2 regions of the Paraburkholderia sp. GAS333 genome follow, and region 2 is predicted to be linked to the other one. Evidence: predicted binding sites of a transcription regulator. Region 2 holds the regulator's gene; the other holds the start of a gene.
What was found. The regulator LexA, encoded in region 2, represses DNA repair genes until DNA is damaged. The targets are predictions, from matches to a motif close to ACTGTATNNNNATACAGT.

Region 1 (4,291 bases), on a different contig from region 2:
CGAACCGCGGTGGATGTCGTCCATCGCTCGTTGATGTAGCACCAACCCCACCCAGGCGCGGCCGGTAAAGGTGTCGTCTAGCCACTCAACCTGTGCGGCGAGCACGTCTTCCTTGACCGGGAATTCGGGTACCAGGACAGCGAGACAATCCGGCATCCCGTGCAGATGCCAATATGCCTTTTCGGGTCGCGACAGGTCCTGCGGTGTCAGGCGATATTCCCCTTTCGGCGCGCGCGTACGGGCGAGCGTAACCAGCTCAGACAGGTTGCCGTAGCCTTCCCGATTCTTCGCCAGCAGAATCAGCCCGAACGCGGGGGAGCCGTCGGCATTGACCAGCCGGAAGTACGAGCCGACGATAAACGGCAACCCGACTTTCTTCGCGGCGACGTGGGCGCGGACGACGCCTGCGAGCGAACATTCGTCGGTGACCGCGAGCGCTGAGTAACCCAGTTGTGCGGCACGCTCAGACAGTTCCTCGGCATGGGACGCTCCATGCAGGAAGCTGAAATTCGAGAGGCAGAAAAGCTCGGCATACGCCGGCAGGACATTGAATGTAGTGTCCATGACGCATCAGCCGAACAGTCCGTGCAGGAACCAGCGCTGCTCTTCCTCGGCATCGCGGCTGCTAACGCGCTCGCGGTATATCCAGTAGCAGCTCTGGTCGTGCGCCTGCGCAACGAAGTAATCACGCGTCACCAGTTCACCATCAAACCAGCCGGCTTCGATGCGCTCGCCCGGGGAAACCATCCGCAACGGAGAACCATAGAAGGGACGATGCTGACGCATCAACAGCCTAACGGGGTTGTCCAGCATCCACGTCGGCCTCGGAAGGCCCAGCGGAAGTGCGTCCTGCTTTGACTTTTGCGCTACCGGGAGCCAGCGGTTCGCAATCTCAGGGCGATGGTCGGCACTCGGTGCGGCCCGAAGAACATTCTCTTCGCCCAGCCGCGCGACGAGAAGCTCAAGAAGCCTTGCGTGGTCTTCCTTGGAGCCGCCGGGCTCCGGGAAGAGCGTGTCTGAAGCTGGCGCCGCGGACTCCACCCGGGATGCGTCGAGCCGCAATGCGATGACGGGCGCAGTAAGCTCAATGCGGTGGAGCCGCTCCTTGAGCAACCTGACAAGATGTTCCTCTTTCCACGTAGGCTCGCCCAATGCGATGTCGATGGCCGTCGGCGCGATGGCGTCGCGGCCACGCTCATGCTCTAGGAGCAGCCTGATGCCGGTAACAGCCAACTGCTTGGCGCACAGCCAGCCGCACAGTTGAACTATGAGCCGATGTGCAGCACACACGGCACCGTCCGCATGCTCGATGCGGTCTGGCAATTCGATGCGCACCGAAAAATTGGGTGGCAATTCAAGCCACTCGAACAGTTCGGGCGCGGTTCCGAACGCACGGTCCAGCGAGTCGAGCAGGTGTTCACCACATCGTTTCTGCAAGCCGGCGCGGGGCAGGCGCCTTATGTCGGCGACGGTCTCGCAGCCGAGCCCTGAGAACCACTCACCGAACGGCCGCACTTCGGGAACCGCCATCATTGGGAGGGAGGACAGGCGTTGCTCGAGCGATGCCAGTTTGAGTACACGACGATTGCCAGACTTGGCAAGCAGCCATCCGCCCTGACCGGTGGGCGCTGCGCTAATGCGAGCAGTTAGCCCGAGTGTCCTGAGTACAGCCTTCGCTTCGCGACACAGCGCAAGCAGCCCGCCAAAGAGCCGCAAGCTGGCGCCGACTTCGACTACGACGGTCGCTTCAGCGAGCAAGGCAACCTCCGGTGAGAAGCGCATCAGTGCAACTCCGACTTCCCGTTGCGCGGTGTCCTCCTTGCCCGCGTCGCGTTCGTGCATCTCGGTTTCTGGCGATAGCGTCAACACACCGCCGCGCTTCATTCCGAGGCGTACTCCTGCAGCGCGAGCCGCGTTGTCAGCGATGACAACCTTGTCTTTCTCAAGGACAGCACTCCCATGCGGCGGCTCAGGTGACCACTTCGGTCGGAAGACCTCGAGCGGCAACTTCGGCAAGTGGACGGCGAGAAAGACGCGCATGTTGGGAAAGCAGAACAGGAGTTGGCTGAAGGGGAATCGACAGAGGCTCTGCGCGAGAGGGCCCTCGTCGTTTCACAATGTCGACGGTCAGACCGTCCGCTGATGGTCTCAAAGCGAGCCGCAATAGCGCGGGCGATGAATCCTGCGCGGCGGCCAGTGGTCTGACCATCACAAACAGGGTCTCGGATGATTGCGCCGCCAGATGCAGCCGGCGAAGCGATGAGGCTTGCGCGTACTGCGTCCAGAAAATGAGTGCGCCGCAGCTACCTGCGCGCAGAATCTGCTCGGCCGACCAGAGCGCATCGGCTGTCTTCTGCGCTTTGACCCGCAGGACCTGCTCGATGGGAAGTCCGATGTAGCTCAATCCGAGTCCGCTTGGCGTGTGGGGCGGCTGTACGAAAGCAACAGGCCGATTCGCACTCGCACTCAGTGCTGGGCGCAAAAGCCTTAGCTCTCCCACGCCGGGTTGCTGGACCAGCAAATCGATAAGCGCGCCGACGGGCCAGCCTCCGCCGGGAAGCTCTGCGGATAGCGCCGCGTAGCCCGTTTCGACAACGCGGCCGCGGCCACGCGCGAGCTGGGACGCTCGCCATAGCGACGGATGAATCTCTTCGGCGGTGGCGGCTGCGCTAGTCACGTGGCATCAAGGTACTGTATATTTATACAGTATCGTACACGCAAATCCACGAGAGTGAACTGACACTTTTAAACTCTTGGCGCGGATATGTAAGAGTTTTCTGCTGGGCAAACGGGTCAGGAATGGTTGGCAAATCGCCGACAGTGTCATGCGCACCCGTTGGTCGCGGGCGAAAATTCGGAGCCGGGCGAGATATTAGGCATTCGACCGGACGGAACATATGACCTACGTCATTTGAAGGGGCTGAATCATGAGAGCCGATGAATGGGTTCGGGAAGCAGAACGGGAAACGAAGCTTGTCGATGCGTTGTACAAAGCTCGTTCCCTTATTTCGATGCACAACGGTATGACCGTCAAATGCGACGGCGAAGAATGGCCGCTTGACTTCGGCCTAGAGCTGAACATGATTGATGCAACGTTGAAAATGGTCGGGGTTGAGACCCGGCGCGTCGATTCGGCGTCAAGCAGAGTTGAGCAAACGCCAATTCCTAGCGCAAAATAAAACTTGCTGTCGCGTCAACCTGTGGAAAAACAACGCCGAAGTCGCGGCGAACGACATCACGGTTGCTTGCAGGGAGGAAAAATGAAAACAGTCGCCATCAAGGACATTCGCCCGACGCAATTCACGCACGGTCTTCGCGAAATACTCCAAAAGACCCAGTTCTATAAGTCGCTGTCTGGTCAGGACCTGAAAATGGCCATCGCCGAAAAACCGGTACCGCTAGTCCTTGGCTCCGGCGGGGTGCCGTTCGCGATTGACCATCATCATGTAGCGACTGCCCTGCGGCGCGCTGGGATAAAAATGATGCCTGCTGTCTTGGTGGCCGATTTGTCGAGTCTGTCATATCAAGATTTCTGGCTGTCGATGGACAACAATCGCTGGACCTATCCATATAACGCCACAGGGCAGCGGCAAAGTTTTGAGGACATGCCCTTGCACATATGGGAGCTGGAGGACGATGTATTTCGCAGCCTCGCGGCATCGGTGCGCGATGCTGGTGGCTATGAGAAAACTACCGTCCCGCTGGAGGAATTCAGATGGGCCGATTTCTTCCGTACGCGACTACCAATTCCGGATACTGAAGACGAGTTTTTGTCCGTGCAGCGACGTGCGGTCAAGCTGGCGAAAAGCAAAGCTGCAGCGGGATTACCTGGATTCGTAGGCGGCGTCCCAGGTTGCAAGTCGCGGAGAAATGCAGGCTCAGAAACTGAGAGGAATCGTTCGAGTCCGAGTATTGGACATTGACTTCGCTAAGCTCTCGAAAAAAAACAGGAAGGCAATCGTGGATGCACTTATCGCGCTGTTCGGAGAAGGAAAGGACCTCTCTTCGTTTCAGATGGGAGCACGCGCCGCAGGGACATTTTTCACGGCACTTATTTTCATTCGTATTTCCGGGCGCCGTTCATTTGGACAACGTTCACCTTTCGACTACGTTGTCGCCATTCTGCTCGGAGCAACGATGAGTCGCGCAATCGTCGGCGCATCCCCTGCATTGCCGACATTTGTAGCGTCCCTTGTCATCGTACTCATGCATCGAGCTTTGGCTTGGGCGTGCGTCCGGTCACATACGCTGGAAGTGTTTGTTGGAGGTGTCGAGCGAGAGCTATTCCGCG
Region 2 (4,291 bases):
TGCCGAATAATTTGCGTCACCTTCGCCACGTCGGTAAGTCACGACAAACTCGTTGATGCCGCGATAACCTGCCGTAGTCTCCCGCGCTGGCGGTTGCGTAGCGCTGGCTGTGTCTCCAGTCGGAGCGGAGGTTGCCGCATCTGCTGCGGGTGCATTGCTGGCATCAGGCGGCGCGGGTGGCCGCTCGCCCGGATTGCCACGCGGCGGCATGCCATTCAGCAATGCCGCGACGCCGTCCGGTGTCGCATAGGAATCCACCAGCGGTCCGATCAACGTGACGCCGATCATTGCGCCGATGGTGGCCATTTTGCTGTCGGCATCGGCGTCCAGCCGACGTGTCAGCATGCCCGTTATCTGCTGCTTCAGGCTGTCGCGTAGAGCGGGAAAATCGACGTATTGATTGACGGTTTGCGCGTCACGCGCATCGGCTGCACGTTTGAGGTTTCTCAGCGCGATATACGGTGATGCGTAGGCGAATCCCAGCGCGGCGATCACCACGATCACGATCAACGTGATGATCAGCGGGCGGGTTGCGCTACCCTCGCTGCCCTTCATGCGTGTGGGAACTGTCATCGAATGGAACTCCGATCAGGTTGGATGTCAATGTGGACCACTGCCCCGCAAGAACAATCCCATTCTATGCAAATATCTGAGTGGCAGCCCCGAAAAGCACATGCAGCAATTGGCTGGTTATGTGCGATGTGCGGTGTGATCGCGTGGCGCAATCACATGCATAACTGCGTAAGACAGCCGTCTTACAAAGCCGCTTGCTAACTCAAGGCTGGTTCACGGTTCGCACGGAAAACCCGCACGCGCTCCGCTTACCCCTCGAACACCACACCATGAACATTCGCTTCTTCTGCAATGCAGTGATCGATCATCCGGCATACCGCGTCGACCGTGCCGACCATGATGAGCCGCGACGGCCCGTGATAAACACGCACCGGCGCGCGCCGTGCAGGCTCCGTCATATTCAGGCTTGAATTCAACGACACGCGAGCAAAAGCCGGCAACGACGAGGGCAAGCTGGATGCGCTTTCCGATGAGTCGAACAGCGATGGAGTGCTCGCCACCGGCGCCTCAAATGACGAACTTGAGCAAGGCACAAGCTTGCGCAGATGGCGCAGACGACCGAACTGGCGAAAAGGCAGCAGGCGGGCAAGGCGTTCCATGAGTCTCTCCAGGCGATGCAGCAATGATGCAGCGTTGGTTAGGCGAACCGGCGCAAGCGAAACAACGGTGACGCGTGCACGAACTAAGCGCGGGCGCTTAGAACTCGCCAGGACGAATCAACCCAACGGCGATTCCTTCCAGCGCGAATTCCGCACTGCCGGTCTCGACGAAGATGTTTTCGTAATCGGGGTTTTCCGCGATCAGCTCGAGGCCGTTCGGTCGGCGCTTCAGGCGCTTGACCGTAACGTCGTCGCCGAGTCGCGCGATGATGATCTGGCCGTCTTTGGCCTCGCTCTTCTTTTGCACCGCAAGCAGGTCGCCGTCGAAGATGCCTGCGTCGCGCATGGACAGCCCGCGCACCTTCAGCAGGTAGTCGGGCTTGCTCGAGAACAGCGCCGGGTCGCATGCGAAATGCTGCGAAATATGTTCCTGCGCGAGGATCGGACTACCGGCAGCCACGCGGCCGATGAGCGGCAGCGACAGCTGCATGATGCTCGGATGCGGCAGGGTGAACTGATGCGGTGCGTCGTCCGGACCGGGCAACAGGCGGATGCCGCGCGATGCGCCGGCCGCGAGTTCGATCACGCCCTTGCGAGCAAGCGCGCGCAGATGCTCTTCTGCCGAATTGGCTGAGCTGAAGCCCAGCTCGGCGGCGATTTCCGCGCGGGTGGGCGGAAAACCGGAGCGTTCGATCGCCCGGCGGATCAGATCGAAAACCTGCTGCTGTCGTGCGGTGAGTTTTGTCATGGCCACTGTATGTATGAACAGGTAGCTGTATTTTTATACAGTATTCGGCGCATTTCAAGCTTTACTTTAAGTTCGTCACGAACGGGGCCGCTCCAGCGTCGACATAGGACGCTGAAACACCCGTTTTCGTGCCGCAACGCCTTATCCCGCTGTCGTTACCACTTTTACGTATTAAAGAATGAATAAACATTATTTTTAATGATGAAAGCCCTTCGATAGACTGGCCTCCGAGTTGGCGCTCATGTGCACGTGACCGCGACGCAAAACAACATCACACGCTGTTTTCAGCGGACCACACGCGGAGAAAGTTGGCATGAACCATCGGAACACGGGACTGGCGGGTAAAACGAAGCAACTGATCGCGGCGCTTGCGTTCGGCGCGGCGAGCGTCGTCGGCGGAATCACGCAGGCGCATGCCGACACGACGCTGCTGAACGTTTCCTACGATCCGACGCGCGAGCTGTATCAGGACGTCAATCAGGCATTCGGCAAGGAATGGAAGGCGAAGACCGGCGAGACCATCACCTTCAAGCAGTCGCACGGCGGCTCGGGTGCGCAGGCTCGCTCGGTGCTCGACGGCCTGCAGGCCGACGTCGTCACGCTTGCGCTGGCTTATGACATCGATGCGCTCGCCAACAAGGGCATCGTCGACAAGGGCTGGCAGAAGCGCCTGCCGGACAACGCGTCGCCGTACACGTCGACCATCGTGTTCCTGGTGCGTAAGGGCAACCCGAAGCACATCAAGGACTGGGACGATCTGATCAAGCCGGGTGTGTCGATCGTCACGCCGAATCCGAAGACCTCGGGCGGCGCGCGCTGGAACTACCTCGCAGCATGGGCGTATGCCGAACATCAGCCGGGCGGCAACGACCAGAAGGCGAAGGAATTCGTCGGCAAGCTCTACAAGAATGCCGGCGTGCTGGATTCGGGCGCGCGTGGCGCGACCACCAGCTTCGTGCAGCGCGGTATCGGCGACGTGCTGATCGCGTGGGAAAACGAAGCGTTCCTGTCGTTGAAGGAATTCGGTCCGGACAAGTTTGAAATCGTCGTGCCGTCGGTCAGTATTCTGGCCGAGCCGCCGGTGGCAGTGGTGGACAAGGTGGTCGACAGGCACGGCACGCGCAAGCTCGCCGAGGCTTATCTGAACTTCCTGTATAGCGAGGAAGGTCAGGAGATCGCGGCGAAGAACTTCTACCGTCCTCGTTCGAACAAGGTGCCGGCCGAGCTGACCGCCAAGTTTCCGAAGCTGAAGCTGTACACGGTGGACGATTCGTTCGGCGGCTGGACCAATGCGCAGAAAACGCACTTTGCCGATGGCGGCGTGTTCGATTCGATCTACCAGCCTCAGTAATTCCGCCGATGCCTGTCGAGGCAGAGGCAAAAAGCGGCGCGGCAACGCGCCACTTCCGAGCGCGCCCAGTGGGCGCGCTTTTGGCTAACCGGCGTACGGTGGCCGCAAGCGTCGAGCGAAGCCAGTGTTCGAAAACACAAGCATCAACCTGAAAGAGTATCCAGCATGACGACGTTCACCTTCCGGAAGCCGAGCGCGTTGCCCGGCTTTGGCCTGACTCTCGGCATCACGGTGGCTTATCTGAGCCTCGTGGTGCTGATTCCGCTTGCGGCGACCTTCCTGAAAACCGCCACGCTCGACTGGAGCCAGTTCGTGCGCGCGGTTACTTCGCCACGCGTGCTCGCGTCGTACCGGCTGACGTTTTTTTCCGCGCTCGGCGGCGCGCTGATCAACGCCGTGTTCGGCTTTCTGGTCGCGTGGGTGCTGGTGCGTTACACCTTCCCGTTCAAGCGCATTGTCGATGCCGTGGTCGATCTGCCGTTCGCGCTGCCTACTTCCGTGGCCGGTATTTCGCTGGCGGCGGTCTATTCGGGCAACGGCTGGATCGGGCAGTTTCTCGAACCGCTCGGCATCAAGATTGCGTTTACGCCCGCGGGCGTGCTGGTTGCGCTGACCTTCATCGGCTTGCCGTTCGTCGTTCGTACGGTGCAGCCGGTGCTCGAAGAGTTCGAGCGCGAACAGGAAGAGGCCGCCGCGTGCCTGGGCGCGACGCGCTGGCTGACGTTTCGCCGGGTGGTGTTGCCCGCCGTTTTCCCGGCTTTGTTGACGGGTTTCGCGCTCGCGTTCGCGCGTGCGCTCGGCGAATACGGCTCGGTAATTTTCATTGCCGGCAATGTGCCGATGAAGTCGGAAATCACATCGCTGCTGATCATCACGAAGCTCGAGCAGTACGACTACGCGGGCGCGACCGCGCTGGCCGTGGTGATGCTGGTGGTGTCGTTCCTGATGCTGTTGCTGATCAACACGTTGCAATGGTTTTTGCAGCGTCGGACGAAGCGCGGTAGCGCGGGGCCGGCGCCG

Region 1: a site for LexA is predicted at 2,691-2,708, ahead of imuA (translesion DNA synthesis-associated protein ImuA). Genes of this name have one in related genera too.

The regions. Positions count from the first base shown of each region.
Region 1 is NZ_JBNDKS010000003.1:603,803-608,093, reverse strand. It holds gene ABH945_RS18470 (error-prone DNA polymerase) at 1-564, opposite strand, end outside; gene ABH945_RS18465 (Y-family DNA polymerase) at 571-2,040, opposite strand; gene imuA (translesion DNA synthesis-associated protein ImuA) at 1,970-2,677, opposite strand; gene ABH945_RS18455 (hypothetical protein) at 2,928-3,179, shown strand; gene ABH945_RS18450 (ParB-like protein) at 3,261-3,923, shown strand; gene ABH945_RS18445 (DUF421 domain-containing protein) at 3,961-4,291, shown strand, end outside.
Region 2 is NZ_JBNDKS010000001.1:1,688,592-1,692,882, reverse strand. It holds gene ABH945_RS07530 (DUF2939 domain-containing protein) at 1-573, opposite strand, end outside; gene ABH945_RS07525 (hypothetical protein) at 822-1,172, opposite strand; gene lexA (transcriptional repressor LexA) at 1,270-1,920, opposite strand; gene ABH945_RS07515 (sulfate ABC transporter substrate-binding protein) at 2,234-3,271, shown strand; gene cysT (sulfate ABC transporter permease subunit CysT) at 3,437-4,291, shown strand, end outside.